DNA from 2 places in the Dongia sp. agr-C8 genome. Region 2 is predicted to be linked to the other one. Evidence: riboswitches for the same ligand, from Rfam matches in the RefSeq annotation. Region 2 holds a riboswitch; the other holds the start of a gene.

Region 1 (7,365 bases), on a different contig from region 2:
ACCACGACCTGCTCGCCGCTCTCGATCGCCGCCAGCCGCCGCGCATTTGATTCCACCAGGCGCTGCTTCATATAGCTGCTGTCGATCGCGGCCACTGCGCCGCCCATGGCGTCGATCCGCGCCAGCTCCTCGCGGGCGTCGCGCTTCAGCGCCTCCACCTTCTCGGTGATCGCGCGCGAGCCGTCGAAGATGTCGTCGAACTCCAGGAGATCGGTCTCGAAGGCGACGATCTGCTGCAGCCGCAGCGACCATTGCTGGTCCCAGGGCCGCGGCAATCCCAGCGCCTCGTTCCAGGCCGGCAGCTGCACCGCGCGCGCCCGCGCATTCTTGCTCAAGGTGACCGCCAGCATCTCTAAGAGGATGCGATAGACGTTGTTCTCCGGCTGCTGCTCGGTCAGCCCCAGGCTGTTCACCTGCACGCCGTAACGGAAGCGCCTGAGTTTCGGGTCCGCGACGCCGTAGCGCTCCTGCGCGATCTCGTCCCAGAGCTCCGCGAAGGCGCGCATCTTGCACATCTCGGTGATGAACTTGAGGCCCGCGTTGACGAAGAAGCTGATGCGCCCGACCACCTGCGGCAGATCCGCCGCCGGCACCTGGCCCGACTGCTTCACGCCGTCAAGCACGCAGACCGCGGTGGCCAATGCATAGGCCAGCTCCTGGACCGGCGTCGCCCCCGCTTCCTGCAAATGGTAGGAGCAGACGTTGGTCGGATTCCACTTCGGCACTTCGCGATAGGCGAAGCTGATGACGTCGGTGATGAGCTTCAGCGACGGCTTCGGCGGGAAGATATAAGTGCCGCGCGAGAGATATTCCTTGATGATGTCGTTCTGCACCGTGCCCTGCAGCTTGGCCCGCGCGACGCCTTGCTTCTCCGCCGCCGCGATATAGAGCGCGAACAGCCAGGGCGCCGTCGCGTTGATGGTCATCGAGGTGTTCATCTCGCCGAGCGGCAAGCCGTCGAACAGGGTCAGCATGTCGCCGAGATGCGAGACCGGCACGCCGACCTTGCCGACCTCGCCCTTGGCCAGCGCATGGTCGGCGTCGTAGCCGGTCTGGGTCGGCAGGTCGAAGGCGATCGAAAGCCCGGTCTGGCCGCGCGCGAGATTGGTGCGATAGAGCGCGTTCGAGGCCGCGGCCGAGCTGTGCCCGGAATAGGTCCGGAACAGCCAGGGTTGCTCGCGCTTTTCGCCACTCATCGCCTACTCCCAAAACGGCTTCTTATCATTGTGCAGTGCAATATTGCCCCGGCCGGCCGGGCTCCGGCAAGCCCCCTGCTCTGCATCCAAAGTCGCAGCGGCGGCGAAGGAGGATCAGCACAACCCGACGGGGAGGAAGTCATGCTGTTGAGCGATGCCGGCGTGGACGTGGTCCGCGCCGCCTATCATGCCTTCGGCCGCGGCGATATCGCCGCCGTCGTCGATCTGCTGAGCGACGCCGTCGACTGGCGCTTCATCGGCCCGCAGCGCCTCGCCTATACCGGCCGCTTCACCAAGCCGCAGGTCGCCCAGTGGTTCGCCGACGTCGCGGCCGCCGACGACATCCAGGCCTTCGAGCCGCGCGAGTTCATCCCCGGCGGTGCGCATGTCACCGTGCTCGGCTGGGAACGCTGCGCCGCGCGCTCCTCCGGCAAGGTGTTCGAGAGCGAATGGGTGCACGTTTTCACCGTGCAGCACGGCAAGATCACCCGCTTCCTCGGGATCTACGACACCGAAGCCTCGGCCGCGGCGCGGTGATCTCAACTCGCCGTCATTGCCGGGCTCGACCCGGCAATCTGGCGCCGACCTGCACCAGATGCCCGGGACAAGCCCGGGCATGACGACTGAAGTCAAACCGCGCTGAGCGCCTGCTCCAGGTCCTCGATCAAGTCCTGCGCATCCTCGAGGCCGACCGAGACACGGATCAGCCCATCGTCGATGCCCTGCGCGGCGCGCTGCTCGGCGGTGAGGCGTTGGTGGGTCGTGGTCATCGGATGCGTCGCCAGCGATTTAGCGTCGCCGAGATTGTTGGAAATGAGCACCAGGTCGAGCGCGTTCAGGAACTTGAAGGCCGCCGCCTTGCCGCCCTTCAGGCTGAAGCCGACCATGGTGCCGCCGCCGTTCATCTGCTTCTGCGCCAGCGCGCGCTGCGGGAAGCCTTCCAGCGTCGGGTAGAGCACCTGCGAGAGCTTGGGATGGCCGGCGAGCTTGCGCGCGATGGCCTCGGCGCTGGCGGCCTGACGCGTGACCCGCAGCTCCAGCGTCTCCAGGCCCTTCAGCAGCACCCAGGCGTTCATCGGGCTCAGGCTGGGGCCGGTATGACGCAGGAAAGGCTGCAGGATCTCGGTGATGAACTTCTGCGTGCCCAGGATGACGCCACCCAGGGTGCGCCCCTGGCCGTCGATATGCTTGGTCGCGGAATAGACGACGACATCGGCGCCGAGCTTCAAAGGTTGCTGCAGCAGCGGCGTCGCGAAGACGTTATCGACCACCACCGTGGCGCCCGCCGCATGCGCGAGCTGGCTGACTGTCTCGAGATCGACCAGCCGCAGGCTCGGGTTGCTCGGCGTCTCGAGGAACACCGCCTTGGTCGGCTTGCCGAGCGCCTGCTTCCAGGCATCGTTGTCGCGCCCGTCGACGAAGACGCATTCGACGCCCCATTTCGGCAGGATCTCGGCCAGGATGAACTGGCAGGACCCGAACAAGGCGTCCGACGAGACGATGCGATCGCCCGCTTTCACCTGGCAGGCGAGTGCCGCGAAGACCGCGGCCATGCCGCTCGCGGTGCCGCGCGCGGCTTCGGCGCCTTCGAGATCCGCCATCCGTTCCTCGAACATGGCGACGGTCGGATTGCCGAAGCGCGAATAGACGAAGCGCGGCTGCGAATTGTTGAAGGCGGCTTCCGCCTCCTCCGCGCTCTCGTAGATATAGCCGGACGTGAAATAGACCGGCTCGGCGGTTTCCTTGAACCCCGAGCGGGACTGGCCCGCATGCACCAGCCGCGTCGCGCTGCGCCAGTGCGACTTGATCTCGCGTTTGCTCGTCATGGAATCAAAAACCTCCGGACACAAAAACACCCCGACCGGCAAGGTCGAGGTGCAAAATGCGTGTCCCAGACCCTTTTAGCTGCATGTTTAACGTGGCCGCAAGCCGAGCTCAAATCGCCACGAAGCGCTGCGAGTATCCACGCCTGCGCGGGAATGTCAAATCGATCGCCCGTCGGCCAGGCCCGCCACGATTCTGCCGCAATCTCCAGTGGCTTAGCGGCTCTCCTTCACAGCGAAGTGACCGCGGCGGGCTGCTGGGTTCATTAGGCTCGCGCGTTGTATGCAGGGGGACGAACCGCGATTCCGATCACCGTCACGAGGATCGCGGCCTGCGCAGGGCAGGAACCGCCCCCGACAGGAGTGGAGAGAAATCATGTTGCGCTTGAAAGGATCGAAGACGATCGCCGCCGCGCTCGCGGGCGGTCTGGCTTTGATGGCGGCCGGCATCTCGACCGCACAGGCCGACGACGACTGGAACGGCAACGGCTGGAACCACGGCAAGCATTGGAAGAAGCACGGCCACGGCTGGGGCCCGGGTCCGGTGGTGGTGCGCAACGGCTATTATTATGCGCCGCCGCCGCGGGTCTATTACGCGCCGCCGCCGGCGGTGTATTACGAAGCGCCGCCGCGCGTCTACTACGCGCCGCCGCCGCCGGTCTATGTCGTCCCGCAACCGCAGCCGGCGATCAGCCTGCAGTTCCGCCTCTGACGCCGCGCTCTGCGTGAGCGGCAACACGCGCCCCGGCTCCAGCGGTCGGGGCGCTTTTGTTTGTGGCACAGGCTGCCGTGAGCGGATTCACACTGCCGTGAATCCGCACTCTTAAGTGCCTGAAATTCAACTCAGAAAAAACGACTCGGATAATTCGCTCCGAATTTGCAGCACCGGCCGCGAACTTTTGCCGCGTTTGGTCGTTTACTGAGGCGAGATGACCGAAGGGCCTTTCCACTGCGAAATCGCCCTACGGGGGAACCTCTCGCGGGTCATGGAATGTGAGAAGGAGTCTTATCCATGAAGCGCGTTATCGCGAGCGTTCTACTCGTGGCCTTCCTGGCCGGCTGCTCAGGCATGTCGAACCGGGAACAGCGAGCCGTCAGCGGCGGCGCCATCGGCGCAGCGGGCGGCGCAGGTATCGGTCTGCTGACCGGCGCACCGGTTGCCGGCGCGCTGATCGGCGGTGCAGCGGGTGCAGCCACAGGCGCGCTCTGCTGCGGCGACGATTGAGGATCCACCGCGAAGGATGAACGCGAAGCAGTTGAGAATGGAATAATCAAAAGCGCTGCGGTTTCGGACCCCCGACTGGAACCGCAAAAGCGCCCGACGAAGCCCAACTCTGGCCCGGTCTCCCCACCCACGGACCTGGGCTTCGTGGCTGAGGCTTATGCCTCGACTGGCGCCCGGCGAAAGCCGGGCGCTTTTCTTTTGGGTCAAGCCGGAGCCCGAACTGGGCCGGGTCGTCCATGGTGCGGCGCGCACTTTGCGGGCAATATTTAATTTCATCCCTTCGATCGATCGCGCATCATTTGAACATTTATCTCTGCGCTTGAGACAGTTTCGTAAAGATTCGGACTTGACCCTTCTGCAAATGCGAAGGCAGGATGCAACGGATTTCGCACCTGCGAATTAATTTTGAGCGTCTCTGGGCCATGGGAGCAGGCTTCAATGAGTGACAATGCCGTCGTCATTCCGATGACCAAGAAGACCGCGGGCGAAGCGCCGAAAGGTCCCCCGCCGAAGGAGCTCTACGAGCTCGGCGAGATCCCGCCGCTGGGGCACGTGCCTGCGAAGATGTACGCCTGGGCGATCCGTCGCGAGCGCCATGGTCCGCCCGACAAGTCGTTCCAGGTCGAGGTGGTCGAGACGCCGAAGCTCGAGGCTGACGAGGTCCTGGTCATGGTGATGGCCGCCGGCGTCAACTACAACGGCGTCTGGGCGGGCTTGGGCAAGCCGATCTCCCCCTTCGACGTGCACAAGGCCGAGTATCACATCGCCGGATCCGACGCCGCCGGCATCGTCTGGGCCATCGGCTCTCGCGTGAAGCGCTGGAAGGTCGGCGACGAGGTCGTGGTCCATTGCAACCAGGACGACGGCGACGACGAGGAGTGCAACGGCGGCGACCCGATGTTCTCGCCCTCGCAGCGCATCTGGGGCTACGAGACCCCGGACGGATCCTTCGCCCAGTTCTGCCGGGTGCAGGGCCGCCAGCTCATGGAGCGCCCCAAGCACCTCACCTGGGAGGAAAGCGCCTGCTACACCCTGACGCTGGCGACCGCCTATCGCATGCTGTTCGGCCATCGCCCGCATATCCTGCGGCCCGGTCACAACGTGCTGGTCTGGGGCGCCTCGGGCGGCCTCGGCTCGATGGCGGTGCAGCTCATCTCCACCGCCGGCGCCAATGCGATCGGCGTCATCTCCGACGAATCGAAGCGCGACTTCGTCATGCAGCTCGGCGCCAAGGGCGTCATCAACCGCAACGACTTCGACTGCTGGGGCCAGCTCCCCGATGTCGACGACGCCGCGACCTATGCCGAGTACATGAAGAAGTGCCGCGCCTTCGGCAAGGCGATCTGGGACATCACCGGCAAGGGCATCGACGTCGATTTCGTCTTCGAGCATCCCGGCGAAGCGACCTTCCCGGTCTCCTGCTTCGTGGTGAAGCGCGGCGGCATGGTCGTGTTCTGCGCCGGCACCACCGGCTACAACATCACCTTTGACGCGCGCTTCGTCTGGATGCGCCAGAAGCGCATCCAAGGAAGCCATTTCGCCAACCTCTTGCAGGCCAGCCAGGCCAACCACCTGGTGGTCGAGCGCCGCATCGATCCCTGCATGTCCGAGGTCTTCTCCTGGGAGGACATCCCGCTCGCCCACATGAAGATGTGGAAGAACCAGCACAAGCCCGGCAACATGGCGGTGCTGGTCCAGGCCAAGCGGCCCGGCCGGCGCACCATAGAAGACTGCCAAGAAGACTAAGTGGGGAAAGAGTGATGTCGGCGCAAATGGCTGTTAAGGCTGCCGATAGCGCGGCAGCCACACCCTTGCTGCCGAATTTGCTTGAACGGTGTCACGTCGGCCTCAACGCCGCCGAGACCATCGTCGAGACCGCGCGCCGCACCGTCGCCGCGCGCGTCACCTCCGGCGGCAAGATCGACAGCGCCGCCTTCGACCGCGCGCAGTTCGCCGCCCATGGCTTTGCCTGGCTCGCCACCTACGCGACGGCCTTGGCGCAGCTGCTCTCCTGGGCCGAGCGCCTCAACGAGACAACCCGCTTCGGTGAGACCGAGGCGCTGATCCTGCAGATCGGCTTCGGCGAGTATCTCGCCCAGATCGGCGGCGGCTTCCCGATGAGCCAAGGCGAGATCGTGCGTCCCGCCGACCTCGGCCTCACGGGCAACGACCTGCATCCGCTGGAGGCGATCCCGGACCTGATCTCGATCGGCAACTCCGCGGAAGCCCGTGCCGCCCTCGCCGCGCGGATCGCCGACGGAAATTTCGGCGAAGCGGCGCTCGACGACGAGGCGCTCACCATTGTCCGCGACCAGTTCCACGCCTTCGCCGAAGCGCATCGCGAGGATGCGCATCGATGGCATCTGAAAGACGAATTGATCCCGATCGCCGTGATCGAGCAGCTCGCCGAGATGGGCGTGTTCGGCCTGACGGTGCCGGAGGATTTCGGCGGCGCCGGGCTCGGCAAGCTCGCGATGTGCGTGGTCACCGAGGAGCTGTCGCGCGGCTATATCGGCCTCGGCTCCTTGGGCACCCGCTCGGAGATCGCGGCCGAGCTGATCCGCCTCGGCGGCACCGAGGCGCAGAAACAGCATTGGCTGCCGAAGCTCGCTTCAGGCGAGATCCTGCCGACCGCGGTCTTCACCGAGCCCAACACCGGCTCCGATCTCGGCAGCTTGCGCACCCGCGCCGCGAAGGACGGTGACGTCTACAAGGTGACCGGGAACAAGACCTGGATCACCCATGCCTCGCGCAGCGACGTGATGACCCTGCTGGCGCGCACCGATCCCAACTCGACCGACTATCGCGGCCTCTCGATGTTCATCGCCGAGAAGCCGCGCGGCACTGAAACCGATCCCTTCCCCGCCAAGGGCATGAAGGGCGGCGAGATCCCGGTCCTCGGCTATCGCGGCATGAAGGAATACGAACTCTCCTTCGACGGCTTCGAAGTGAAGGCCGAGAACCTGCTAGGCGGCGCCGAGGGCGAAGGCTTCAAGCAATTGATGGCGACCTTCGAGAGCGCCCGCATTCAGACCGCGGCCCGTGCGGTCGGCGTCGCGCAATGCGCCATGGAGCTCGGCCTCAAATACGCCAAGGAGCGCATCCAGTTCGGCAAGCCGAT
Region 2 (7,365 bases):
CTGCAGTCAGGGAGAATCACGCATGACCCGTTTCGCCATCGTCGAAGCGCCCTCGGTGCTTGGGCTCTTTCCGAAAGGCGTGGAGACTTTACCGGAAGCTTTGCTCGGCGCCGGCCTGGCGGAACGCCTCCCGGCCCGTCGCGCCGGCCGGGTCGAGCCGCCGCCCTACGACGCGCGGCGCGACCCGGAGACCAGGCTGCTCAATCCAAAAGGCCTCGCGCAATACGCGGTGGCGCTGGCCGATCGGCTGGAGCCCTTGCTCGAGGCGGGCGAGTTTCCCGTGGTACTGGGCGGCGATTGCTCGATCCTGCTCGGCTGCACGCTGGCGACCCGACGCCGGGGTCGCGCCGGCCTGCTGTTCCTGGACGGCCATGCGGATTTCTATCAGCCCGAAGCCGAGCCGAACGGCGAAGCCGCGTCCATGGACCTCGCTCTGGTCACGGGACGCGGGCCGGATATCGTGACGAACCTGGAAGGCTGCCACCCGCTGGTCCGCGATGAAGACGTGACCCTGCTCGCCCATCGCGATACCGTCGACGCCGAGAGCCACGGCAGCCAGAGCGTTGCGGATACCGGAATCGGCATCATCACTCTCGATGCCTTGCGCGAATGCGGTGCGGCCGCCACCGCACGGCGCGCGCTCACCCGCTTGACCCGCGCGGAGCTCGACGGCTTTTGGATTCATCTCGACGCCGACGTGCTCGACGACGCGATCATGCCGGCGGTCGACTACCGGATGCCCGGCGGCCTGCAATGGGATGAGTTGACGACGATCCTGCGCACCGCGCTCGCCAGCGGCAAGGCGCTCGGCATCGATATCACCATCTTCAACCCGAAGCTCGACAAGGACGGGTCGATCGCCCGCCGCTTCACCGCTGCTTTGGGCGAAGGCCTCAACGGGACCTAGCGGCGCTCCACCACCGGATAGTATTGCGGCGCCTCCCGCCGATCGAACATCCCGTAGTCGCGCACGACCCGCACCCGCCGCAGCCGCGTCGCATCGGTGGCTGCAAGCGTCGCTTCGAACCCCTCAGCCGAGGCTTGGTCGCGCCAGCTCAACAGCAGGATCACGTCGCCCGGCGCCAGCACCGCGTCAAACACATCCCAGGCGACCAAGCCTGCGGCATCCTTCTTCAACCCGAGAACCGCGGCAACCGCCTCCGCGCCATTCTGCTTCACCCAATCCGCCGGCCGCTGGCCGCTGACCAGGGTGACGGTCGTACCGGCTCCCACCGCGGTTTCGTCGAGCCGCTGCTCCGGCAGATCCGCCTCGCGCGAGTCGCGCGTCACCTGGCCGACCCGCAGGTGATAATCGCCGAAGATCTCCGAGCGCCCGCGCTCCTGGGCACCATGGTGCCGTTCCTGGGTACGCCAACGCACCAGCGCCTTCTCATCGCGCCAGATCGACAGCGACAGCAGCCAGCCCGGCCGCGCCAGGCTGTGATAGCGGGTGACGTCGATGAATCCATCGATCGCCTGCAGATCAAGCTTCAGCAGCTGGGCCAGGCCCAGATAGTCATCCCACTTGTCGGATCTCGGCTGGACCTCGAACACCACCGCGAACATCGGCCGCTCACATCAGCATGATCCGGATGGATATTAGAGCATCCCTCCGGCTAGGCTCGCCTTTTCAGTTCGGCCGAACCCGTATCGTCATGCCGCTGCAGAACCGCGTCACCCCCTTCGGCGAGATCATCGCGACCCCGGCGCGCGGGATGTTCACCGGCAACCGGGGAATCATCCATGACCCGGAGACGCGCACCCTGCTGAAGAAGCGCTGGAGCCTGAAATGCTGGCTGGTCTGCCAGCTCAAGTACAAACACTTCCACCGCGTGCCGATGGCGAAGCGCAGCTGGACCGAGCTCTTCTTCCTGGATGAGGCCACCGCGCTCGCCGCCGGCCATCGCCCCTGCTTCTATTGCAGCCGCGCTCGGGTCGAGGCCTTCCGCGCCGCTTGGGCCCAAGGCAATGGCGGCCCGATCCTCGCTGCACCGGAGATGGACGCCATCCTGCATCGCGAACGCCTGCAGCTGCGAAAGAAGCGCATCCACCCGATGCCGGGGGCGATCGAACGACTACCGGACGGCTCGATGATCGCCGCGGGCGACAGCGCCTTCCTGGTTCTGCACGGTCGTCCGCTACGCTGGACACCCTTCGGCTATGAAGCTGTCAATGAGGCACCGCTGGCCGAGGGCCTGCTGACGCCGCCCTCGACGCTCGCCGCCTTGCGCGCCGGCTATCGCCCGGTGCTGCATGCGAGCGCCGCGGCATGATGCGCGATCTCTTCGCCGAGCCCCGCGAGACGATGGCGGCGGGTGCCGTGCTCCTCCGGGGTTTCGCCTTGCCGCGCGAGGGTGAGCTGCTCGCCGCAATCGAAGCGGTGACTGCCCAAGCGCCGTTCCGCCACATGATGACGCCCGGCGGATACACGATGTCGGTCGCGATGACGACCTGCGGCACCGTCGGCTGGGTCACCGACCGCAAGGGTTATCGCTACAGCCCGACCGACCCCACGACCGGCAGGCCCTGGCCGCCGATGCCGGCCTGCTTCCAGGCCCTCGCGACCGAAGCCGCGGCGGAGGCGGGCTACCCCGACTTCCGGCCGGATTCCTGCCTGATCAACCGCTACGAACCCGGCACCAAGCTCTCCCTGCACCAAGATCAGGACGAGCAGGACATGTGCCAGCCGATCGTCTCAGTCTCGCTCGGCCTGCCGGCCACCTTCCTGTTCGGCGGCCCGCAGCGCGGCGATCCCACCGCCAAATACCCGTTGAACCATGGCGATGTCGCGGTCTGGGGAGGTCCTTCCCGCCTTTTCTTCCACGGGGTCGCCGCCTTGAAGGACGCCGTCCATCCCCTACTGGGGAAAAAGCGCATAAACCTGACCTTTCGCAGGGCCTTAGGGTGATTTTTGTCACTGGCGCTTTGGCGCCCGTTGGGCTAAATGGAAGACATTCCGTGGTGATTTGGCCGGCCGGCTTGCAGCCACGTTAAACAACTCGCTAAAGGGCCGCCTGCGGAATCCCCATCAGAGAATTCCAAGGCTGCGGACCCCGAAGCGAGTCAACTGACCGCTCTTTGGGTGAACTTTGATGCCGATCAAGATTCCAGACAAGCTCCCCGCCTTCCAGACCCTCGTGAACGAGGGCGTTCGTCTCATGACCGAGACGGTGGCCGTGCGTCAGGACATCCGCCCGATGCAGATCGGCCTGCTCAACCTGATGCCGAACAAGATCAAGACCGAGCTGCAGTTCGCCCGGCTGCTTGGGGCGACGCCGCTGCAGGTCGAGCTCTCGCTGATCCGGATCGGCAACCACACGTCCAAGAACACGGCGGAAGAGCATCTGCTGAACTTCTATCAGCCCTGGGAAGCCGTGAAGCAGCGGAAGTTCGACGGCCTGCTCATCACCGGCACGCCGATCGAGCACATCCCCTATGAGGACGTGACCTACTGGTCGGAGATGCAGCAGATCTTCGATTGGACAGAGACCAACGTCCATTCGACGGTCAATGTCTGCTGGGCCGGCATGGCAGCGCTCTACCATTTCCACAAGATTCCGAAGCATCAGCTGCCGGAGAAGGCATTCGGGGTCTATCGCCAGAAGATCACCAAGACCTCCTCGCCTTTCATGATCGGCTTCTCCGACGAGTTCCAGATTCCCATCTCGCGCTGGGCCGAGATCCGCACCGCCGATGTCGCGGCCTGCCCGGATGTGGACGTGCTGGCCTATTCCGAAAGCAAGGGTGTCTGCATCGCCCAGACCAAGGGCACGCGCCGGCTCTATGTGCTCGATCATATGGAATACGACGCGAACTCGCTCGGCGACGAATATGCGCGCGACGTCGCCGCCAACGTGCCGATCAAGCTGCCGCACAACTACTTCCCGAACGACGATCCCAGCCAGACGCCGCTCAATCGCTGGCGCCCGCACGGGCATCTCTTCATCTCGAACTGGATCAACGAGATCTACCAGACGGTGCCGTTCGACATCGAGAAGGTCGGGAAGTAGCGCGCCGCCTCAGATATCCCGCCCGATCAGATATCCCGATTGAGCACGATCGAGGTGGTGAGGTCGGCCACTGCCTCATGAGAAGAGATCCGATCGCGCAACGCGTTGACCCGATCGGTGCTGGCGGCCGAGAGCTCGACCAGCAGATCGATGTCTCCGGTGAGCGAGGTGCAGGACCGCACCTCGGCGATCCGGCGGAGCATGGCTATGAAGCTCGGCGCCGGCGTGGTCTTCAACCGCACGAAGAGATAGACGGAGACGGCTGGCCCGCTCTCCGCGATCTCGGCGCGGTAGCCGCGAATGATGCCGTCGGATTCCAGCTTCGACAACCGGTCCCGCAGGGTCGAACGCGCCAGCCCTACCTTGGCGGCCAAGGTCTTCAGCGGCAGGCGCGCATCCGCCCGCAGCAAGTCCAGGATCTGCCGGTCCTTTTCATCGATTGGGCGCATCAGGCGGCGGGACCGGTCAAAGTGGCGGAATGGGGAGCCAAAAGGGCGGTTGTGTCGCGGCCCCCATCCTCCGCAAATTGGCCGCCGGGTCAATGATTCCCCTATCCCATAGAGAGTGCTCCATGTCGGTCCTGACGACGCTGCCGCCGCAATTCTCCATCGCCGAAGTGGCGGGCATCGCCGACACGCTCTACGGCCTCTCCGGCGAGTTCACCCGGCTCGACAGCGAGCGCGACCAGAACTTTCGGCTGACCGAGGCGAATGGCACCGGCTGGGTGCTGAAGATCGCGAATGCAGCTGAGGACCATCAGGCGCTGGCCTTCCAGGCCGCCTTGCTGCGCCACGTTCAGGCCATCGATCCCAGTCTCCCCTTGCCGCACTTGCGGCCGACCCTGTCCGGCGAAGACCTGGGCCGGACCGGCATGCGCGGCGGGACAGAGCATTTCGTGCGGCTGGTGAGTTGGCTGCCCGGCCAGCTCTATTCCAGCAGCCAGCGGACCGCGGCGCTGCATGACAGTCTCGGCGAGTGCCTGGGGCGGCTGGATCGCGCATTGCAGAGCTTCGGCCATCCCGGCGCACATCGCGACTTCGATTGGGACATCAAGCAGGCCGGCCGCTCGCGCGGGCGGCTCGACTTTCTCATCGACCCGAAACAGCGCGCCCTGGTCGATCATTTCCTGGAGCGCTTCGAGACCAAGGTAGCGCCGCGGCTGGCACGCTTGCGCGCGCAGGTCATCCACGGCGACGCCAATGACAACAACCTGCTGGTGGACGGCGCCGTCGGGCAGCGGATCGTCGGGCTGATCGATTTTGGCGATGCTATCCATTCCGCCACCATCGGCGAACTCGCCGTCGCCGGCGCCTATGCGATCCTCGACCAGCCGGCACCGATCGACGTCGCCGGCACGATCGCCGCGGGCTACCACCAGGTCCACCCGCTCCAATCCGAGGAGTTGGACCTGCTGTTCGACCTGATGGCGATGCGCCTCGTCACCAGCGTCACCCTCTCCGCCTCGCGGCGCGACCGGGTCAAGGACAACGCCTATCTCAACATCAGCGAAGCGCCGGCCTGGGCGATGCTGGGGCGCATGCGCGCCATGGACCCGGCCCTCGCCACCGGAATGCTGCGGCATGCCTGCGGCTTCGAGGCGGCGCCCGGCGCAGCAGGCGTCGTGCGCTGGATCGACGCCAACCGCGCAACCCTGAAGCCGGTGCTGGATCAACCGACCGCCTTCTACGCCAAGGCCATCGTGCCCTTCGGCGATCCCGACCATCCGATCGCCAAGGCCTCAGCGGCCCGCCGCCCCGAAGAGGCCGAGCGCCTCTGGGATGACATCACCGTCCGGGAAGGGGTCACGCTCGGGATCGGCGCCTGGGGAGAGGAGCGGCCGGTCTATTCCTCGGATGCCTTCAAGTCGGTGTTCGCGCCGAACCTCCGGCGCAAGCTCCATCTCGGCCTCGATCTCTTCGCGCCGGCCGGCACCCAGGTGCGCACGCCGCTCGACGGCACCGTGGTGGATCTCTTCGAGACCGATGTGCCGCTCGACTACGGCCATGCCGTCCTGCTCAGGCACGCACCGGACGGCCATGTCTTCTACAGCCTCTGGGGCCATCTTTCGGCCCAGACGGTGCAGGATCGCAAAATCGGCGAGAAGCTTAAGGCCGGCGATGTCCTCGGGGCGTTCGGCAAGCCCAGCGAGAACGGCAACTGGCAGCCGCATGTGCATATCCAGCTGATCACCTACGCGGAACCGAAGGCGGCGGACGTGATCGGCGCCGGCGAGAAGGATTACCTCGAGCTCTGGCGGCAGCTGTTCCCCGACCCGGCGGAGTTTGTCGGCCTGCCGCCGGAAACCCTGCAACACGCCGGACGCAGCAAGGATGAGCTTCTGGCGCAGCGCAAGGGCAAGCTGATCCGCAACCTCAGCATCTCCTACCGGAAGCCGCTGAAGATCGTGCGCGGCGAAGGCGTCTACCTGATCGACGACACCGGCCGGGCCTATCTCGACTGCTACAACAACGTGGCGCAGCTGGGACACTCCAACCCGGAGATCGTCGAGACCGCCGCACGCCAGGCCGCCATCCTCAACACCAACACCCGCTATCTGCATGACAACGTCATCGCCTATGCCGAGGCGCTGACCGCGACCTTGCCGAAGAACCTGAAGGTCGCCGCCTTCTGCTGCTCCGGCAGCGAGGCCAACGAGCTCGCCTTGCGCATGGCCCGGGCGCATACCAAGGCACGCGACATCATCACCCTCGACTGGGCTTATCACGGCAACACCCAGGCCCTGATCGAAATCAGCCCCTACAAATACAAGCGCAAGGGCGGGCTGGGCCGGCCCGAGACCACCTGGGAAGCACCCTTGCCCGACGCCTACCGCGCGCCCGCGGACTGGCCGCAGGCGGAGATCGGCCGGCGCTACGCGCAGCCGGTGGCGGAGATCGCCGCATCGCTCTCCCAGCAAGGCCGCGGCCTCGCCGCCTATATCGCGGAATCCTTCCCGAGCTCGGCCGGCCAGATCGTGCTTCCCGACGGCTATCTCCAAGCCGCCTACGCCGCTGCGCGCGCCGCCGGCGCGGTGGTCATCGCCGACGAGGTGCAGGTCGGCTTCGGCCGGGTCGGCAGCCATCTCTGGGCCTTCGAGACCCAAGGCGTGGCACCCGACATCGTCACCATGGGCAAGCCGATCGGCAACGGGCATCCGATGGCGGCCGTGGTCACCACCGAGGAGATCGCGGCGAGCTTCGCCAACGGCATGGAATACTTCAATACCTTCGGCGGCAATCCGGTTTCCGCGGCCGTCGGATTGAAGGTGCTGGAGATCATCGCGCGCGATAACTTGCTACGCAATGCGACCGAGATCGGCACGGACCTGCTCACCCGCATGCGCAAGCTCCAGGCG

What was found. A riboswitch is a leader RNA that binds a small molecule or an ion and turns the genes downstream of it on or off. The one in region 2 is predicted to bind S-adenosylmethionine.
Region 1: it holds a riboswitch for S-adenosylmethionine, as region 2 does, so the genes downstream of both, metZ (O-succinylhomoserine sulfhydrylase) here and ACYQ4T_RS23160 (homoserine O-succinyltransferase) in region 2, are expected to answer to the same signal.

Annotation. Positions count from the first base shown of each region.
Region 1 is NZ_BAAGHZ010000001.1:1,430,872-1,438,236, reverse strand. It holds gene ACYQ4T_RS06615 (methylmalonyl-CoA mutase family protein) at 1-1,196, opposite strand, end outside; gene ACYQ4T_RS06610 (nuclear transport factor 2 family protein) at 1,338-1,733, shown strand; gene metZ (O-succinylhomoserine sulfhydrylase) at 1,826-3,022, opposite strand; SAM riboswitch at 3,077-3,153, opposite strand; gene ACYQ4T_RS06600 (hypothetical protein) at 3,396-3,731, shown strand; gene ACYQ4T_RS06595 (YMGG-like glycine zipper-containing protein) at 4,032-4,244, shown strand; gene ccrA (crotonyl-CoA carboxylase/reductase) at 4,710-5,990, shown strand; gene ACYQ4T_RS06585 (acyl-CoA dehydrogenase family protein) at 6,017-7,365, shown strand, end outside.
Region 2 is NZ_BAAGHZ010000004.1:612,986-620,350, forward strand. It holds gene ACYQ4T_RS23140 (arginase family protein) at 23-907, shown strand; gene ACYQ4T_RS23145 (antibiotic biosynthesis monooxygenase family protein) at 904-1,566, opposite strand; gene ACYQ4T_RS23150 (hypothetical protein) at 1,656-2,273, shown strand; gene alkB (DNA oxidative demethylase AlkB) at 2,270-2,908, shown strand; SAM riboswitch at 2,949-3,026, shown strand; gene ACYQ4T_RS23160 (homoserine O-succinyltransferase) at 3,093-4,010, shown strand; gene ACYQ4T_RS23165 (Lrp/AsnC family transcriptional regulator) at 4,037-4,459, opposite strand; gene ACYQ4T_RS23170 (aminotransferase class III-fold pyridoxal phosphate-dependent enzyme) at 4,582-7,365, shown strand, end outside.